2 regions of the Rhizobium sp. AC44/96 genome follow, and region 2 is predicted to be linked to the other one. Evidence: riboswitches for the same ligand, from Rfam matches in the RefSeq annotation. Region 2 holds a riboswitch; the other holds the start of a gene.
What was found. Region 2 has a riboswitch for cobalamin ahead of bluB (5,6-dimethylbenzimidazole synthase). Riboswitches for the same ligand answer to the same signal wherever they lie in the genome.
Positions count from the first base shown of each region.

Region 1: another riboswitch for cobalamin. It lies ahead of cobU (bifunctional adenosylcobinamide kinase/adenosylcobinamide-phosphate guanylyltransferase); the one in region 2 lies ahead of bluB (5,6-dimethylbenzimidazole synthase).

Region 1 is NZ_LXKO01000037.1:274,482-284,504, forward strand. It holds gene cobN (cobaltochelatase subunit CobN) at 1-1,092, opposite strand, end outside; gene cobW (cobalamin biosynthesis protein CobW) at 1,430-2,479, opposite strand; gene cobU (bifunctional adenosylcobinamide kinase/adenosylcobinamide-phosphate guanylyltransferase) at 2,484-3,002, opposite strand; cobalamin riboswitch at 3,383-3,776, opposite strand; gene A6U87_RS25125 (chloride channel protein) at 4,024-5,814, shown strand; gene A6U87_RS25130 (cobyric acid synthase) at 5,811-7,265, opposite strand; gene A6U87_RS25135 (glycine betaine ABC transporter substrate-binding protein) at 7,813-8,811, shown strand; gene A6U87_RS25140 (hypothetical protein) at 8,955-9,302, shown strand; gene A6U87_RS25145 (entericidin A/B family lipoprotein) at 9,307-9,462, opposite strand; gene A6U87_RS25150 (LysR family transcriptional regulator) at 9,562-10,023, opposite strand, start outside.
Region 2 is NZ_LXKO01000023.1:5,183-15,205, forward strand. It holds gene A6U87_RS17410 (LTA synthase family protein) at 1-451, opposite strand, end outside; gene A6U87_RS17415 (TolB family protein) at 679-1,512, shown strand; cobalamin riboswitch at 1,538-1,722, shown strand; gene bluB (5,6-dimethylbenzimidazole synthase) at 1,763-2,458, shown strand; gene A6U87_RS17425 (DUF2865 domain-containing protein) at 2,462-3,547, opposite strand; gene A6U87_RS17430 (NADP-dependent malic enzyme) at 3,671-5,983, opposite strand; gene A6U87_RS17435 (UDP-2,3-diacylglucosamine diphosphatase) at 6,198-7,022, shown strand; gene A6U87_RS17440 (MFS transporter) at 7,188-8,408, shown strand; gene dgcA (N-acetyl-D-Glu racemase DgcA) at 8,360-9,343, opposite strand; gene A6U87_RS17450 (MlaE family lipid ABC transporter permease subunit) at 9,442-10,023, shown strand, end outside.

The DNA.
Region 1 (10,023 bases), on a different contig from region 2:
CGCCTGCAGCACGACGGCGTTGCTGGCTTCCAGCACCGTCGGCTGCCGCTCCGCACCGGGCGCCGAGACGGCGAAGCCTGTCGTGTTGATGACGACATCGGGCCTGGTGGCCGCGAAGACACTTTCGAGGATGCCCTTGGAGACGGGATCCTTGAGGCTGTAGGCGAAGATCGGCAGCGGCCGGATGCCCTCGGCGATCAACGCCTCGATCAGCGCTTCGACGGGTCGGGTTTCGCCGCTTTGTACGAGGGCACGGTAGAAGGAGATGGCGATGATGGGGGCGGATGTAGCCGCTGGCGTCGCGTTCGCAGCGCCCCCTTCTGCCCTGCCGGGCATCTCCCCCACAGGTGGGGAGATTGGCTGGGCAGGCCTGCTCATTCCAAAGGCAGCTGTCTGCGTGGGTGATCGCCACGAGTCGATCTCCCCACCTGTGGCGGGGTCCGAAGAACGGGGCGAGACCGTTGGCTCGCCCCTACGGTTCGGCAGGACAGAGGGGGGTAACCCACCCTCCGACAACAACCGCCACTCCTCAACCCCAACAACACCCCGCCCCGGCCACCATATCCCGGCCTTCATCAACGGCGCAGCCGCCTCCGGCTTCTCGCCCCCCGACAGCATCGCCTCGGCATAATCGAGAAACGCGTGCGTGTTCGCATCACCCCCCTCGATCAGATAGGCCCAGAGCGCATTCAGATCCTCAAGCGGCACGTTCGAAAACGGCGTCAAACCCGCGTCCGGCTTAGAATCGCCCGGCAGCACTACGATCAGTGCCCCATGCCGCGCCGCCGCCGCATGCAGCGCCTCCAGCGCGTAGTGAAAATAGCTGGCGCCGCCCAGCGCTCTCACGATGATCAGCTTTGCATGCCGCGCCGTACGCTCGATATAGGCATCGACGGACATCGGATGCTTGAGGCTCATGAGGCTGGCGATACGCAGCGACCGTGCCTCGCCGCGCTGGCGATGCCCGGCGGCGACTGCCGCAAGCTCGGTGTCGGCGGCGGAGAGGAACAGGATGTCGCCGGGAGACTGGCCAAGATCGATCGCCTCCTCGCCGTCGCTGATCGTTCCCTGCTGGGCTAGTAGGAGGTGCATGGCAGTGTGTCTTTGCGGGAAATGTTAGTCGCAGGCGCAGCGTGCGCTGCCTCCTCATCCGACCCTTCGGGCCACCTTCTCCCCGTCGGGGAGAAGGGAAGATTGGAGCGAGCGGCCCGCAAAAAAAATCCTCTCCCCAACGGGGGGCCGAAGGACGGGTCGAGACCGACGGCTCGACCCCGGTCAGTGCCGGCTGGCGGATGAGGGGACCACCCGGCACCACTTGAGCGATTTTCAAAATGCGCGATCTGCTCACCTCTCAGCCCTTCGTCACCAGAAGGGCCTCCAGCAGCTTCTCTCAAACCAAAAACGTGACCGCGCATCTCAACCATAAACCTTAAACCAGACCCTCGATAGCCTCGCGTACCGCGCCCTCATCCATCTCGTGCAGCCCGATCACCACCAGCCGCGTGCCACGCGCCTCGCCCGCCGCCCAGGCACGGTCGAAATAGTGGTCGATTCGGCTACCCACGGCTTGAAGCTGCAGGCGCATCGGCTTGCCGGGAACGTCGACGAAGCCCTTGAGACGCAGAACGTCGTGCTCGGCGATGATGCCCTTCAGGCTCTCGACGAAGACCGAGGGATCGGCGATCGGCCCGAGTTCGACGACGAAGCTGTCGAATTCGTCGTGATCATGCGGCGTGCCGTCCTCATGCTCCAGTTCGTGATGGGACTTGCGGTTGCCGATATCCTCTTCGGTGCCGATGCCGAGGCCGAGCAGCACTGATGCCGGCACCTCGCCATTCTTCGCCTCGATCATCGCCGGCTTGCGCGCCGTGCGTGAGGCGACCTCGTCGCGAACACGGGCAAGGCCGGCGCCGTCGATGAGGTCGGTCTTGTTGAGCACGATCAGGTCGGCGCAGGTGAGCTGGTCCTCGAAGAGCTCCTCGATCGGGCTTTCGTGATCGAGCGTCTCATCCTCGACGCGCCGGGCTTCCACGGCATCGTGATCGTCGGCGAAGCGGCCGGCGGCGACGGCGGCGCTGTCGACCACGGTGATCACGCCATCGACGGTCACCTGCGTGCGGATGTCAGGCCAGTTGAAAGCGGCGACAAGCGGCTGCGGCAGGGCAAGGCCCGAGGTTTCGATGACGATATGGTCAGGCCGGTTCTCGCGCTCCAGAAGCTTGCTCATGGTCGGGATGAAGTCGTCGGCCACCGTGCAGCAGATGCAGCCATTGGTGAGCTCGATGATATCGTCCTCGGTGCAGTTTTCCGCGCCGCAGCCCTTCAGCACCTCGCCGTCGACGCCGAGATCGCCGAACTCGTTGATGATGAGCGCGATCTTCTTGCCGCCCGCATTGGTCAACAGGTTGCGGATCATCGTCGTCTTGCCAGCGCCGAGAAAGCCGGTGATGACGGTGGCGGGGATCTTCTGCTGGTTCATCAATTCAACCCTTCATTTTCAGCGGCAGTCCCGCCGCGATAAAATACACATCCGCGGCGACCGCCGCGATCATCTGGTGCAGCCGCCCGGCATGGTCGCGAAATTCGCGCGCCATCCGGTTCTCGGGCACGATGCCGAGGCCGACTTCATTGGAAACGATGACGAGGCGCGCCTTGGCCTTCGGCAGATAGGCGGTCAGAGCCGCGAACTCCGCCGCCATGTCGCGCTCGTCCATCATCAGATTGGTAACCCAGAGCGTCAGGCAATCGACAAGCACCGCCCGCCCCTCGCCGTCGATCGCGGCAAGTTGGCCGACGAGATCGAGCGGCTCCTCATGCGTGGTCCAGACGTCGCCGCGATCGGCCTTGTGCTGGTCGATACGCGCGCGCATCTCCTCGTCCCAGGCGCGGCCGGTGGCGATGTAATGACGCTCAAGGCCGCCGTCGGCGACAAGTTGTTCGGCGAAGCGCGACTTGCCGGACCGGGCGCCGCCGAGAACGAGCGTAAAGGATGCGGTCGTCATGCGTGGACGGCTTTCGCCGATGATTGGGCTCGGGGTCCGACGCGCACGCCCTCACGAAGGACGTTGCTCGCACGCAGGCCCTTATTCTTGTCGCCAAGCTTCGCTCGGGCGACGTTACGGGAATCCGGTGCGCCCAAGTCCTCGCCTGCGAAAGACCATCGTCCCGGCCGATAGGAGTCGTTCACCGCGCGCGGTGGTTGGATTTTTTGGACATCGCCCGAGCGAAACTTGGCCGCATGAATGAGGGAGCCTGCCTCTGCAGGGAGGAGGGAGCGTGTAGCGAACGTCGTAGACGCCCGGCCTGACGCCGACGCCAAAATCTCATTGTCTGCCATGACAACCTCCGTGCTGGCATTGGGCACACTTGCCCAGGGGTGGGCTTTGCGCCCGGCACGAGTGGCAGGTCTCCTGGCTCGCGGGTCCAGGCGACGATCGGGATAGCCACGTAGGCCATCCCGATCGTGCCATCGGTTCTTCCTCGCCTTCCCGGCTGCAATCATGAAAAGGCGGACGATTCGTAGATTTAGAGGCGTCCAACCCCGGTTGATCATGGCTTGCATTGCCAGTGGCTTTTCCGCCGTCTTCAGCCCCTCGCCCGCCTGCACCACGCAGGCGGCCAGCTTGAGAGCATCCGACGCCGGACGGAAGACCCTGACCGCTCTACAGTCGCGGGGTCGGCTGTGATGAAGGCGCCCGGATTGGGTCCACCTCGTCACATTCCCTTTTCATCCGCACCGCTTTTGGCGATCCGGAACCATTCGCTATCGGATTCATGGTTAGGCAAGGCCGGGTATGAAGTCAATCGACTTGGGCTCGGCCAATGGCGAACGCTATTGAGTTCCAAACGCCTCATAGACGACATACCCTACCATATTTATCGTCTTTTATCAGTCACTTACGTCATAAATAATTGTTGTATCCGCCGGCCTTTTGCCGCATTTGCATCGCAAGCGCATCCCCAAGCCACGTCGGCACCCTTCACGGCCCTTGACCGGACCTTTACCCGCCTAGTTTCCTTGTCATGCTTCTGAAAATAGATACCCGCCGGCTCGGCCCACTTCACACCCTGTTGGATGTGGGACGCATGCGCGCTCTCCTCAGACGCAGCGAAATGGGCATGGTGCTCGCAGGCGCGATTGTCGGCGTCACGTCAGGCCTTGCGGTAACGGCGATGAGCCTGATTTCCAAGGAGATGCACAGCCTGATTTTCGGCATCAGCGAGGTCGAGCGGCTGAGTTCGTCGCAAATCGAGAACAAGTTTCTTCTGCTGGCTGCCCCCGTCGTCGGCGGCATTCTGCTTGGTCTGTTGATGTTCATTCTGGCGAAGACGCGCAAGAAGCCGATGGTCGACCCGATCGAGGCAAATGCCTTGCATGGCGGACGCCTGTCGCTGACCGATAGTATCCTGGTTGCCGTGCAGAACCTGATCTCGAACGGCTTTGGAGCCTCCGTGGGACTGGAGGCCGGCTATACCCAGCTGGCATCCGGTATCGCGTCGAAGCTCGGGCTGAAGCTGCAGCTGCGTCGGTCCGATTTGCGAGTGCTCGTCGGCTGCGGCGCCGCCGGCGCCATCGCCGCTGCCTTCAATGCACCGCTGACCGGCGCGTTCTACGCGTTCGAGCTCATCATCGGCACCTACACAATCGTTTCGCTGACGCCGGTGGTCGTGTCCGCGATTGTCTCCACCACACTGGCTCGGTTTCTTGCCGGGAGCGATTTCCTCATTGATGTCGGTCAGTTCGGCACGGTCATGCCGGCTGATTATGTTCCCGCGGTGCTGCTCGGCGCCTTCTGCGCCGGCGTCGGCATCCTCATCATGCAGGGCGTTGCCTTCATCGAGGAGACCGCGCGCAGGAGCTCCATCGCCCCTCCTTTGCGCCCGGCTCTCGGCGGCATTGTCGTCGGCCTCCTCGCGCTGGTCACGCCGCAGGTTCTCTCGGCCGGCCATGGTGCATTGCATCTCAACCTTGGCAGGGACGTCGCCATTCCGGTGCTGATCGGCCTGTTTCTGCTGAAATCCTTTGCCTCCGCGATCTCAATCGGCTCGGGCTTCAGAGGTGGCTTGTTCTTCGCGTCGCTCTTCATGGGAGCTCTGCTCGGAAAGCTGTTTGCCTACTCCGCTCCCTACTTCGCCCATGCGACACTGACGCCGGTGATCTATGCGGTCGTCGGCATGAGCTCGCTTGCCGTCGCGGTCATCGGCGGCCCGCTGACCATGACGTTTCTCGCACTGGAAATAACCGGCGACTTTCCGATCACTGTTCTGGTCCTCGCCGCCGTCATTACGTCTTCGCTCGTCGTGCGCAGCACCTTCGGCTACTCGTTTGCCACGTGGCGCTTCCATCTTCGCGGCGAAAGCATCCGCAGTGCTCATGACGTCGGCTGGATCCGTAATCTTACGGTCGACAGGCTCATGCGTGCCGACGTCAAGACCGCGAACCCCGGCATCTCGGTCGAGGAGTTCCGCAGCCTCTTCCCGATCGGCTCGGCGCAGCGCGTGGTTCTTGTCGATGACAACGGAAAATACGCCGGTCTTGTTCTGGTGCCGGAAATCTACGCCAACCTCACCGATACCGATGACGAGGGCAAGGGTCTGGACGAGTTCATCCGATACAAGAACGACTTCCTGCAGCCGCAAATGAACGCCAAGCAGGCGGCCGCCATTTTCGACAAGACGGAAAGCGAAGCGCTTGCCGTCGTCAACAATCTGGTCGAACGAAAAGTGGTAGGGCAGCTGAGCGAGGCACATACGCTGCGTCGCTACAGTGAAGAACTCGATCGCCGCCGCCGGGAAATCTCAGGCGAAATCTAGCCGAGCAATTCGCCGAGCCAGTGGGCATCGAGATGGGCTTCGAGCTCGGCGGCAATCTCGTCCAGTGCAAGCTCGACACCGGCGCGGTAATTGCGCATCTCGCCCTTGAGACCGAAGCTCTGCAACAGCCGGGAGCGATAGGCGTCGCTCGCGAATAGCCCGTGCAGATAGGTCCCGATGATCCGGCCGTCTCCCGACATCGCGCCATCAGGCATCCCGTCAACGATGGCAAAGGGCCGGTTACAGTCCGCGCCTCGGGTGACGCCGAGATGAATCTGATAGCCTGAAAGCGGATCCCCATGTTCGGCGGATGACGCAACGCTGTTGCGAACCGTCTTCTCGGGCGCCATCACCGTCTCGATGTCGAGCAATGCCAGGCCATCTGTCTCGACCGCGCTGCCCTCGATCCCCTCGGGGTCATGCACCTTCCGGCCAAGCATCTGGTAGCCGCCGCAAATACCGATGACGCGACCGCCGCGCCTGACATGAGCTGCCAGATCGGCATCCCACCCGGCGGCCCGCAGGTCAGCGAGATCAGCCACCGTCGACTTGGACCCCGGGAGAATGATCAGCTGGGCATCGACTGGCAGCCGCTCGCCTTGCCGCACGAAGACCAGCTCGACGTCAGGCTCCGCCTTGAGCGGATCAAGATCATCGAAATTAGCAATCCTCGAGAGAACAGGCACTGCAATCCTGAGCGCCCTCGCCTCGCCCCGAGCGAGACGCTCCAGCGCAACCGAATCTTCTGCCGGCAATCGTGACGCCGCCTTGAGCCACGGCACCACGCCGAAGCAGGGCCAGCCGGTGAAGCGATCGATCGCCGCAATCCCGTCGTCGAAAAGCGAGACGTCGCCCCGGAACTTGTTGATGATATATCCCGAGATCGCGGCGCGATCCTCGTCACCGAGGATGGCGTGCGTGCCGACCAGCGATGCAATCACGCCACCACGGTCGATATCGCCGACGAGAACGACCGGAACTCCGGCGCGGGTCGCAAACCCCATATTGGCGATATCTCCCGCGCGCAGATTGATTTCCGCCGGCGACCCCGCCCCTTCGACGATAACGAGGTCAGCCCCTGTCGAAACCTGCGAAAAGCTCTCCAGCACGTAGTCCAGCAGCTGCGGCTTCAGCCTTTGATAATCGCGCGCCTTCGCCTGCCCCCATACCTTTCCCTGGACGATGATCTGGCTGCCGTTCTCCGATTGCGGCTTCAGCAGAATGGGGTTCATGTGTACGGAGGAAGGAACGCGCGCCGCCATCGATTGCAGCCATTGCGCCCGGCCGATCTCGCCGCCATCGTCGGCAACGGCGGCATTGTTCGACATGTTCTGCGGCTTGAAGGGACGCACCGAAAGACCGCGCTTGGCCGCCAGCCGGCAAAGTCCTGCCACCAGCACCGTCTTTCCGACATCGGAACCGGTTCCTTGCAGCATGATGGCTTTGGTCATTGTCGTGAAGCTCCGGCACCCGTTGCTACGGCCTACAAGCGGCGTTCGCCAAGGTCAATCACGGCAGCCCAAAATGCGAAAGCCGCGCAGGCCATCTGGGGCCGCGCGGCTTGCCGAAATACGCTGGCGCTTGCGTCCATACACGACGAAGCTCACGTTCTCCGGGACGCATTACCTGATCCGGAGAAGCAGCGGTTGTCCCCCGCCACGCAACGATTGATAGCGCCACATTCTTACCGGAGAGTTAGTGAGCCATTAAGCAAAGATGAATTTCGGCACTTTTTTGGTTTTTTGTCTCCTTGCAGGGCCCAGGAGACCTGCGGGAGCTGCGGCCTGCTGTCGAGTGCGCAGTCATTAACTATTTTAAATCAGCCGCTTAGATTCGACCTCCGCCCACGATAAGACCGTTGATTTCCCGGGCCGAACGCGTAGGCTTCATTTCAAGGTGTCAGGATCGGCGCCAGGGGAAAGCCAAGAACGAACGCGGTGCGTCTGCTATCTGCAGATGCGGCCCGGGTCGACGGCAACGCCAAAATGGGAACGTAAGATGAGATTTCTGTGCACGTCGATCGTGCTTGCTGCAGGACTGTTTGCGACAGCCGGGACGGCCGCCGCCGAAGGATGCGGCAATGTCTCGATCGCCGAGATGAAATGGGCGTCGGCCGGCATCGCAGCCAATTTCGACAAGATCATTCTTGAGGCAGGCTACGGCTGCACGGTGACGATCGTTCCCGGCGACACGATGCCGACCTTCGTTTCGATGGATCAACAGGGCACGCCGGACATTGCCTCGGAATTCTGGGTCAACGCGGTTCGGACCGAACTCGACAACGCCATCAAGGCGAATCGGCTCGTCCAGGCGGCGGAAATTCTGTCGGAAGGCGCGGTCGAGGGGTGGTGGATCCCGAAATTCATCGCCGACGCCAACCCCGACATCCGCAGTGTCCAGGATGCCCTCAAGCGTCCCGACTTGTTTCCGGCGCCCGACAACCCGCAGCAAGGCGGCATCTACAACTGCCCGACGGGCTGGAACTGCCAGATATCGACAGCCAATCTGTTTCGCGCGCTTGCGGCCGACAAGGACGGCTTCACGCTGATCGACACCGGCAGTCCGCAGGGTCTTGATGATTCCATAGCGGCGGCGTTCCAGAAAAAGGTTGGCTGGCTCGGCTACTACTGGGCGCCGACGGCCATCCTGGGGAAGTACGACATGACGCGGCTGAGCTTCGGCGTGAGCCACGACAAGGCCGAATGGGACCGCTGTACCGCCGTCCCCGGCTGCGCCCGCCCACAAGTCAACTCCTATCCGCTATCGCGCGCCTTCACCATCACGACCAAGGCGTTTGCGGACAGGGCTGGCCCGGCTGCCGATTATCTGAAGAAGCGCTCCTGGGACAACAGCACGATCAACGATGTGCTGGCCTGGCAGGACGAACACCACGAAAGCACGAGAGAGGCGGCGCTCTACTTCCTGCGCAACTACTCAGACCTGTGGACCCAATGGGTGCCGGCGGATGTCGCGGCGAAGGTCAAGGGAACGCTCTAGCTCCTGTCTGCAAGTTGGTATTCAGTCGTGGAGGCAGACGACGACGCGGACACATATGGTTTTCTCAATCCGTCGCATCGCCTATAAGCGCGCAACGCGAGACGACTCGCATCCGAGGCTCGCCCGACGACATGGAGATTACGATGACTTCCGCCCCGTTTCCCGATCGTGAGACGATCGCAGCAAAGTTCACCGCCTTTGGCGAGCAGGACAAAGCCTACATCACCCTGCTGCTCGAGAACGTGGCCCAGGACGACAATCTCATCGATGGCTTGCACCGCTATTTGGACAACGCTGCCGGGGCTTCGTTCCTGAACTCGCTGAAGCTGGAAAACCTGGGAAAGTGGATCGGCGATGTGGCGCCTGCCCGTCTCCAGATCCGCCTGATGGAGGCTGCCAAATCAAGCCAGCATCCGGCCTATGGCGCATTTCGTACAGGTTTGACTCGGTCCGGCGGACTGGAACGCGCCTATCCGCCGGCACAGATCTGACGCCTTACCTCTTGGCGGCGTGATTGACCGAGCGACCGGCGTCCTGTGTCGCGTTGACGGCGTTCGCCGTATCACGTCCAACGCCGCGAATGGTGTTGGCACAGGATGTCAGCGCCAGAAGAAGCATGATGGCAGCACCAATTCTAACGGTGGTGGTCATTGCGGAAATCCTTTTCTGAAATGGCGTCGATAACTCGCAGCATATGCTGCGCGCGATAAACGCGCGCTCAAGCAAAAGGTTGCAGCGATCAGTGATTTATCAGGCGGCAATCGCCTTCGCCTTTTCGGCGAAGGCAAAGCGGATGCTGTCGGCGACCGCCTGCATCGGCGTTGTCATCTGCGACACGGTGAGCATACGGATATCGAAGGATGCAAGCTCGGGAAGTCCCTCCTGCGCCCCAAGTATCACCATGCCCTCGCCGACGTAGGACCGCGGCAGCGGCGCAATCGCCAGATCGGAAAGCACCGCCGCCCGCTGTGCCATGGTATGGCCGCTGAGGAACGCAACACGATAGTCGCGTTTCATGCGCTCAAGCTGCGAGAGCGCTTCCGAGCGCCAGATACAGCCGTCCTCCCATATCGAGATCGGCAGCGGATCGCGCCGATGGGCAGTGCCGCACTTCGCGCCTACCCAAACGAGCCTTTCGCGAAAGACGACTTCACCGGTGACAGGCAACGGTCGCGTCGCGCAATTGATGAGCGCGATATCAAGCCGCTGCTC
Region 2 (10,023 bases):
CCAGCGCGACCGCCGTGACCGGTCGCTCGCGCACCATGACAGGCAGAAGCTCCATGATCTGCCGACCGAACAGGATATCCGACGGATAGAGAGGATCAGAGAGGTAATGCTGCTTCTGATTGGAAACGAAGGCGGGAACGATCACCAGCGGCAGGACGATCAAGGCGGATAGAAAGCGTCGGCCGAAAGCGGCATCGAGGGTGAGCATCAGCACCGTCAGCATCACCACAGTGGTCATGCCGGGACGGGCTGTTGAGGTGAGGAATGTCCCCACGTCGCCAACGCCGCCGCGTGCGATCATTTCAACCGTAATCGTTGCAAAAAGTGCAATCAGCGCAGAAAGGGCGATCCCCACAGCGCCGCGCGATATGGAGGCACGACCTTCACCCGCGCCAGCGTAGAACGACGCGACACGAGACGCCGCTCCGGACCTTAAAACTTGCGCGATCAACGGTGAAACTCCAATATCATAAAACCTTCACCGAACTGTCACATCTTGGTCATGAACGCTAGATGAACCGTTTTAGTTTCCTGCAGTTCTCGCATTTTGTTGATGCCCGCCGAGCCTGAACGGAAAGGGTATCGCCCTTTCGGGCAATGCAGCCGCCCAGAGTTTTCTTGCGCCCAATCGATCGGTCGCGTAGGTCAGGGACCGGTTTGAGTTTGAGGAGGCTTGGCGTGCGCAGTTCCGTAGAGATCTACAACGTTCGAACGGGCACTGCCCGGATTGTCTGGCAGACCGAAAAGCTTGTCGAAGCACCGAATTTCTCGCCCGACGGGAGCTATCTGCTGCTCAACGGCGACGGGCTGCTCTATCGCCTCGCCCTCGACGGCTCAGGCGACTTCGAGAGATTGGATACCGGCTTCGCCGTCCAGTGCAACAATGATCACGGCATCTCGCCTGATGGAACGCAGATCGTCATCTCGGACAAGACCGAGTTCGGGAAATCGGCGATCTATGTCCTGCCGATCGAAGGCGGCACGCCGCGCCTGGTTACCCAGAACCTTCCGTCTTACTGGCATGGCTGGTCGCCAGACGGGAAGGAACTCGCCTATTGCGGCATCCGCAACGACGTCTTCGATATCTACACGATTTCGGTCGAGGGTGGCGAAGAGCGGCGCCTGACCCAGGGCGAGGGGCGCAATGACGGTCCTGATTACTCCGCCGACGGCCGCTGGATCTACTTCAACTCGAGCCGCACCGGCCTGATGCAGATCTGGCGCATCCACCCGGATGGCACCGGGCTCGAGCAGGTCACGCAGGACAACTACGGCAACTGGTTTGCCCATCCGTCGCCCGATAACGACCGGATTCTGATCCTCTCATACGATCCTGACGTGTTCGACCACCCGCGCGACCTGAATGTCCGGCTGCGGATGATGGACATGGATGGCGGCAATCTGACAACGTTGCTCGAGCTCTTCGGCGGGCAGGGGACGATCAACGTTCCGAACTGGTCACCGAATGGTGACGAGTTCGCGTATGTCCGCTACTTCCCGGTATCGGGTTGAACGATTGCCTTTGTCTTCGTTTCGCGACATAGAACGCGCGTCGGGTGCCCGCCAAGCGGCGGGAGAATCGGGAATTCGGTGAAAGACCGGAACGTGCCCAACGCTGTAAGGCCGACGTCTGCCGCTTGATATGCCACTGGCTTGCGCCGGGAAGGCGCGACAGACGGATGACGCCAAGTCAGAAGACCGGCCCGACAATCATAGACTGACCCGCGTGGACGGCGGGCGGTTGTATTGTTGGGGATTGACGATGCGACCAGACAAATCTGGCTCTCTATCGAGAGCTGGTGCCTTTTCGGCCGACGAACGCGCGGCCGTTTACAAGGCAATCGAAACCAGACGGGATGTTCGATCCCAATTCCTGCCGGACCCGATACCTGACGACGCTGTCAGGCGGCTGCTTGAGGCCGCGCATCACGCGCCTTCGGTCGGCTTCATGCAGCCCTGGAATTTCATCCTGGTGCGCGACCAGGACGTGAGGCTCCGCGTCTGGAAGGCTTTCAATCGCGCCAATATCGAGGCCGCAGAGATGTTCTCCGGCCAGCAACAGGCGACATATCGTGCACTGAAGCTGGAAGGCATCCGGAGTGCACCTCTCGGAATCTGCATCACTTGTGATCCGGACCGATGTGGCGATGTGGTGCTCGGGCGAACACACAATCGGCGCATGGATTCTTATTCCACGGTTTGCGCCGTCCAGAACCTGTGGCTCGCCGCGCGGGCGGAAGGCATCGGTGTTGGCTGGGTCAGCATCTTTCACGAGGCGGAGCTGAAGCAGATACTCGGCGTCCCGGAACGGGTCGAAATCGTGGCCTGGCTCTGTGTCGGCTATGTCGATCAGCTCTATGACCAGCCTGAGCTCGCAGTCAAAGGCTGGCGGCAGCGTGTGCCGCTTTCAGAACTGATCTTCAGCGATGCGTGGGGGCGAACGGAAGACGGTTCGTAAGCGTCACTGCTGTTGCGGCTGGGCGCCCGGGGTCATCGGATGTTTCAAATCTATCGTTTCCTGATCGCCCGCGAGGAACTGCGGGCCGACCTGCCGCACCTTGCCGCTCTGTGGCTCATACGGCCGATCCGGCACGGTAGCCTGCGGGGCAGGCGCGGTAGAGGGGGCAGGCGCCGGCTTCGCGGTCTGGATCGTTGTGATCGAGCCTTTTTGCGGAGGCTCGCTGACTGCCGACTGATTTTTCCGCATGCGTTCGTAATAACCGGGGAGATCGCAGGTGCAGGAAGACTTCTCGCCGGGCTTGCGGTTCTTGTAGGCAAAGGCATTGGGCAGCGCGCTGTAGGGCGCGCCCGATGTCGTCGACGTCATGTTCGACGTCTCGGTGTTCGAAACGTCATGATAGAAGAGTTCGGTATCGATACCAGGGCACATCTTCGAGCAGGTGTCGGCGTCGCGGGCGAAGTCGAATGAGGTCGCATTAGAGCTGATCGGGAAGAACCCGCCATCACAGGTCCGTACGCAGACGGTATTGAGGTCGGAAAGGCCTTGCGTGCCGACGCCACCATAAAACCTGCGGCCTGGGCTCCCTCCGAGCGGAATGAAGGTATCGTTGCGCATCGCCTGATCTTCGACGCTCGGCGGCTCGGCATATCGAGGATCGTCGCTGACAGGCGGTTCCTCGTTGCAGCTATTGGCGTCGAGCGCGGCCATCAGCTCGTTGCGGGTCCGCGTATCCTCACTCTGCGAGCGCAGTTCGTCGCGTCGGTCCTGCAGGTAACGGATATTGTCGGCCATCCTGGCTTCGGCCTGCTCGAGCTCGCTGCAGTAATCCGCATCGTCACCGCCGATGACCACCATGCTTCCTGAAGTGCAGCCGTTGCGCCGCAAGTCGCCTCTCACTTTGCGAAGCTCAAGGTTCTGCTCGGCGATGGCGCTTGCAAAGCGCCGGACTTCCGGGTTGCTGCCGATCACCTGCGGCAGATCGGCAAGCCGTGCGCGCAGCTCACCGCAGATCGGTGCGACTTGCGCGGCAGCGGGCGTCGTCGAGAGGGCTATCAGCAGCGCGAGAGACAGGTTCCGGCGTTTCAAGGCATCGTCCCGCAAATGAGCAAATACCAGTCGGGGCGACGCGTGTCGCCGCCCCTTGTCTTAGCTTGTTTGTCTTAACAAGCTGCCGTCGGAATCCTAAAGCATTTTCTCGGTTTCGGCCACTCAGGCTGGCTGAGAGGCCTCGACCACGGCGAGTGCGGCCATGTTGACCACACCGCGCGAGGTGACCGACGGCGCGAGAATATGAGCCGGCAGCGCGGCACCGAGAAGGATCGGACCGACATGAAGGCCGTCGGTCATCGACTTCACCACACCGAGCGTGATGTTGGCCGCGTCGAGGTTCGGGAACACCAGGAGGTTCGCTTCGTCGTGGAGCGTCGTATCCGGCATGACGCGCTTTCGTAGTGTCTCGGTGATCGCGCTTTCGCCATGCATTTCACCATCGACCTCAAGCGTCGGCGCGCTTTCGCGAACCAGGCTCAGAGCCGCGCGCATCTTCGTCGCGCTTTCGGACTCGCGAGAACCGAAGTTCGAATGGGAGACGAGGGCAACGCGCGGCGTGATGCCGAAACGCTTGATTTCCTCGGCTGCCAGAACCGCCGATTCCGCGACCTCCTCGGCCGTCGGATTGAAGGTGACGTACGTGTCGGTGAAGAAGGTCGCACCGCGCTGCGAAATCAAGAGGCTGAGCGCCGAGAAGTCGCGAACATCCTTCCGCTTGCCAACGATCTGGCGCACGTCGCGCAGGTGTTTCTCATAGCGGCCCTCAAGACCGCAGATCAGCGCATCGGCTTCACCGCGTTTCAGGGCAAGGGCGCCGATCACGGTGGTGTTCGTGCGCACGATGGTGCGGGCGGCTTCGGGGATGACACCGCGGCGGCCGACCAGCGACAGATAGAGATCGACATATTCACGGAAACGCGGATCGTCTTCCGGGTTGATCACGTCGAAATCCGACAGCGGCCGGATGCGTAGGCCGTAGCGCTTCAGACGGGTCTCGATGACCTGCGGACGACCGATGAGGATCGGCTTTGCAATGCCTTCTTCAAGCAGCACCTGGGCAGCGCGCAATACGCGCTCGTCTTCGCCTTCGGAGAAGATCACCCGCTTCCGGTCGGCGTTCTTCGCAGCGGCAAAGATCGGCTTCATGACGAAGCCGGAGCGGAAGACGAAGCGGTTCAACTGGTCGAGGTAAGCATCGAAATCGGTGATCGGGCGCACGGCGACACCGCTCTCTGCCGCAGCCTTGGCGACAGCAGGCGCAATGCGGAGGATGAGGCGCGGATCGAACGGCGAGGGGATCAGATAGTTCGGCCCGAAGATCGGCGTTTCATCGGAATAGGCGCGAGCGGCGACGTCAGACGGTTCTTCGCGGGCAAGGGCTGCGATGGCGCGAACGGCCGCCATCTTCATTTCCTCATTGATCGTGACGGCGCCGCAATCGAGAGCGCCGCGGAAGATGTACGGGAAGCAGAGGACGTTGTTGACTTGGTTCGGGAAGTCCGAACGCCCCGTGCAGATCATCGCATCCGGGCGGGCGGCGCGGGCGAGATCCGGCATGATTTCGGGGTTTGGATTGGCGAGCGCCATGATCAGCGGCTTATCCGCCATCTGTGCCAGCAGCTCCGGCTTCAGCACGCCGGCAGCGGAGAGACCGAGGAAGACATCGGCGCCGCCGATGTTTTCGGCGAGCGTGCGCGTATCGCTCTTCTGCGCGTAGACGCTCTTCCATTCGTCCATCAACTCGACGCGGCCTTCGTAGACGAGGCCTTCGAGATCGTGGACCCAGATGTTCTCGCGCTTCGCGCCGAGCGTGACGAGGAGATTGAGGCAAGCGAGTGCGGCAGCACCGGCGCCGGAGGCGACGATCTTGACCTCTTCGATCTTCTTGCCGGCCAGTTCCAGACCGTTCAGGATAGCCGCGGCAACGATGATGGCGGTACCGTGTTGGTCATCGTGGAAGACCGGGATCTTCATCTTCTCGCGAAGCTGGCGCTCGATCTCGAAACATTCGGGCGCCTTGATATCCTCGAGGTTGATACCGCCGAAGGTGGGCTCCAGCGACGCAACCGTCGAGACCATCTGATCGACGGTCGTGGCATCCACTTCGATATCGAAAACGTCGATGTTGGCGAACTTCTTGAAGAGGACCGCCTTGCCTTCCATCACCGGCTTCGATGCCAGGGGGCCGATATTGCCCAGGCCCAGCACTGCCGTGCCGTTGGAGATGACCGCAACGAGGTTCGAGCGTGAGGTATAATCCGCAGCCGTCTCCGGGTTGTCGCGAATGGCGAGGCAGGGAGCAGCAACGCCGGGCGAATAGGCGAGCGCAAGGTCGCGCTGGTTGCCGAGCGGCTTGGTGGCCTGGATCTCGAGTTTTCCGGGACGGGGGTAGCGGTGGAAGAACAGTGCCTGCTCATCGAGGCTTCCGCCTGCCGTATTCGCTTCCGTCTTGGATTTTTCGTGATGATCCATCGTCGTCTCCGGGCTGTCGCATGCTGTCTTTGGTGGCCTTCAATACATCAAACGCAACCGCTGGACAGTCAAATTTTCGAAAATTGCTCAATTTGAACCATGGTTTCGAGACCTTGGGACCGATGTGCAAAAACCGGCGAGGAGAGGGGATGTCATCTTCCTGAAACACGACTCTGGTTTTCAGAGACATAGATGAACCAGGGACACGGGCAGGATGCTTGTGAAGGATAATATGGATACCCGTCACTTCCGTACGCTCTTTATTTCCGACGTACATCTCGGCTCGAAGGCCGCAAAGGCGGATTTTCTGCTCGATTTCCTTAAATATCACGAGGCCGACACCGTCTATCTCGTCGGCGATATCGTCGATGGCTGGCGCCTGAAGCGCAGCTGGTACTGGCCGCAGGATTGTAACGACGTCGTGCAGAAGCTGCTGCGCAAGGCGCGCAAAGGCACGCGCGTCATCTACATACCCGGCAATCACGACGAATTCCTCCGCGACTTTCCAGGCATGCACTTCGGCGGCATTGAAGTCGCCGAACGGATGATGCACGAGGCAGCCGACGGCAAGAAGTATCTCGTGCTTCACGGCGACGAGTTCGATGTCGTCGTTCGCAACGCGCGGCTGCTCGCTTATCTCGGCGACTGGGCCTACGACATGGCGATCATGATCAATGTCGGCCTTGCCGCCGTTCGCAGACGCCTTGGAATGCCGTACTGGTCGTTCTCCGCCTGGGCCAAGCTGCAGGTTAAGCATGCGGTGAACTTCATCGGCGAGTTCCAGAAGGTCGTTGCCGACGAGGCGCGCAAGCACGACGCCGACGGCGTGATCTGTGGCCACATCCATCATGCTGTCATGGAGGACATGGACGGTATCCGCTACATCAACACCGGCGACTGGGTGGAAAGCTGCACGGCAATCGTCGAACACATGGACGGCACATTCGAATTGATCGAATGGCGCACGATGGCCGACGCTCAACCTGTTACGCTTGCCATCGAACACCAGAAGCCGGAACTCGCGCAGCAGGCCGCGTAGGCAGGCTGCTTCGGCACTTCTCATTTATCGAAGGCACCCTTCGGGCGTTGCGTTCGCGCGACAGCCCCCAATTATTTTTGAAATCGGTTTGGGCGGGCTATTTCTTGCCATAGTCGCCCTTAGGTTGACGTGTTAGGCAACGGTCAGTTTCCTTCAGGTCTACCCATGATTCCCGTTCAAAATCTCTCCAGGGGAGAGGGCGCGCCACCGCGCTTCCGATTGCTAAGCGCGCTGTCCTACTGCGCGCCTCTCCTTGTGAACGGCGTTGCCTTGCCCTTCTTTCCAGTCTGGCTGGCACTTCACAAATTCACCGATCATGAAATCGGCCTTATCCTTGCCGTGCCGATGATCGTGCGCGTGCTGGTCGCACCCATTGTCGCGATGTACGCGGACCGGATGAAGGAGCGTGCGGACGTTCTTGTGTTTTCGGGTGGGCTTTCACTGCTGACGGCGATCGCCCTTTACTGGACGACGACGTTCTGGCCGGTTCTGATCGTTTATACGATCCAGGGCGCCACGTTCTCCCCCTATATCCCGGTGGTAGAGTCGATCGTCATCTCCGGCGTTCGGCGCTGGGGTCTCGATTACGGTTCGATGCGCGTCTGGGGTTCGATTGCCTTCATCATCTCGACGCTGGTCGGCGGCCGGCTGATCGGCCGTTGGGGCGGCGAAATGGTGTTGCCGGTGATGATCTTCGGATTCGTGATGACGATGGTCATGGCGATGTACTGTCCACGGATCGGCCCGACGCGCCGGCGTGGCACGCCTGTCGACATTCCCGCGGCAACCGGCAGTTCGCTGCGCCAGCCGCATCTGCTGGTTCTCCTGATCGGTGTTGCCATCCAGCAGTCCAGCCACGCATTGCTCTATACGTTTGCATCGATCTACTGGCGGGATCTCGGCTTCTCCGGCACCGAGATCGCCGTGCTCTGGAGTGCCGGCGTTGCCGCGGAAGTCACGGTCTTCTTCCTGTCGAGGCGCCTCAGCCGGCGTTTCGATGCCTGGACGCTCATCCGCTTCGGTGCCGGCGTCTGTATCTGTCGCTGGATCCTCTTCCCGCTGCACTGGGGATTTGTCGGCTTCTTCCTGCTGCAATGTCTCCACGCCTTCAGCTTCGCTTTCGTCCACACTGGCGTGCAGCGGAGAATCGTGGCCAGCGTTCAGGAAACGCAGGAATCGTCGGCCCAAGGCGCCTACTTCTTCTACAACGGCATGTTCATGGCGCTGATGACGATCGCATCGGGATACATCTACGCCATTCTCGGTCTTGCCAGCTACTACGTGATGGCCACCGCCGCCCTGCTGGGCCTCGGCCTTATCATTGTTGCCTACTATCTTCAGCCCCAGAGGCTCGCTTCTGGCGGCCAGACGAGCGATGCCGTGTAGCGAAGACCGGGCTCGCGGTCCCGCGCAAGAAGCAGGGGCCCATCGAGATCGACGAACTCCACGTCCTGGGCAAGCAGGACCGCTGGTGCCATCGCAAGCGATGTTCCGACCATGCAGCCCAGCATGATCTTGAAGCCCAGGCGCTGCGCTTCGCGCTTCATCACGAGCGCCTCGGTCAAGCCACCTGTCTTGTCGAGCTTGATGTTGATAGCATCGTAGCGGTCGCGAAGGCTGGCGAGATCGCCGGCGTGATGGACGCTTTCGTCGGCGCAGATCAGGAGCGGATGATCGATCACGGCCAGCATTTCATCCTTGCCCGCGGGAAGGGGCTGTTCCACGAGGGCGACGCCCGCCTCGGCGGATACACGCAGATGATGTTCGAGCATCGCTTCCGGCCAACCTTCATTGGCGTCGAGAATGATAGCGGCATCGGGGGCTGCCGCCCTGACGGCGCGAATTCGGCTCTCGTCGTCGCCAGTGCCGACCTTGACCTTCAACAAGGCGCGGCCAGGGTTTGCGCGGGCCTGCTCGGCCATCACGTCAGGTTCACCAAGCGAAATCGTGTACGCGGTCGTCAGCGGGCGCGGCTCGGACAAACCAAGTATCGTCGCCACAGAGGTTCCCGATTGCTTGGCTCGAAGATCCCAAAGCGCACAGTCGACAGCGTTGCGCGCGGCTCCCGGAGGCATGGCTCGCTGGAGATCGGCGAGCGAAAGCCCTGCCTCCACCAGCGGCTTCGCGGCCTCGATCTGCGCCGCAACACTTTCCATGGTCTCGCCGTAACGACGGTAGGGAACGCACTCGCCCCAGCCGGAAACGCCGTTTTCGGTGACGATGCAGGCAATGACCTCCGCCCAGGTCTTGGCACCGCGCGAGATCGTAAACGTCCCTGCAATGGGGAAGGAGTCTGTTCTAATTTCGAGCGACCGTGGCATATTTGCAATCCTGCACGCATGGAAATCTTGTGTGGCTTCGGTATATTGGACGCGAGCGGCGAACCATTGTTCGCGAGTCGGCAATGTCGCCGTAAGCCTTGAAAGACACAAGCGTTTTGAAATCCGAAAACCGTAACGCCGCCTCACTGCATGTGGACGACCAAGCCAATGGTTCGGGTAAGCACGTCCATCTCGAGGGAAACTGGCGAAGCGCCAACGTCCACCTTGTCCTCAACGATTTCGAGAAGCTTGCAGCGCGCGGCAGCGGGGATGTCACGCTGGATCTATCGGCCGTCACCGACATCGATACCGCCGGTGTCTGGCTGCTTTGCCGGTTGAAGAAACAGGTGGAAGCGGGCGGCGGCAGCGTACGGTTCGAAGGCAGCAATCCTCATATCGACGAGTTGATTGCGTCCTTCTCGGAAGAACCCGCCGAACAGAAGCAGGAGCCTGGCCCCAAGCAATCTCTGGCGCAGCGGGTATTTGCCCCCATCGGCAAGATCACCTACGACATCTGGAACAACCTCGCCGCGGCGATGTACATCCTCGGGTCGGCCGTTCGCGGTGCGCAGATGAAGTTCGGCCGCGGCAGCGGCGTTTCGCCTGCCTCCATCGTCAACCAGATCGACCACATGGGCGTACGCGCCGTGCCGATCATTCTGCTGATGTCCTTCCTCATT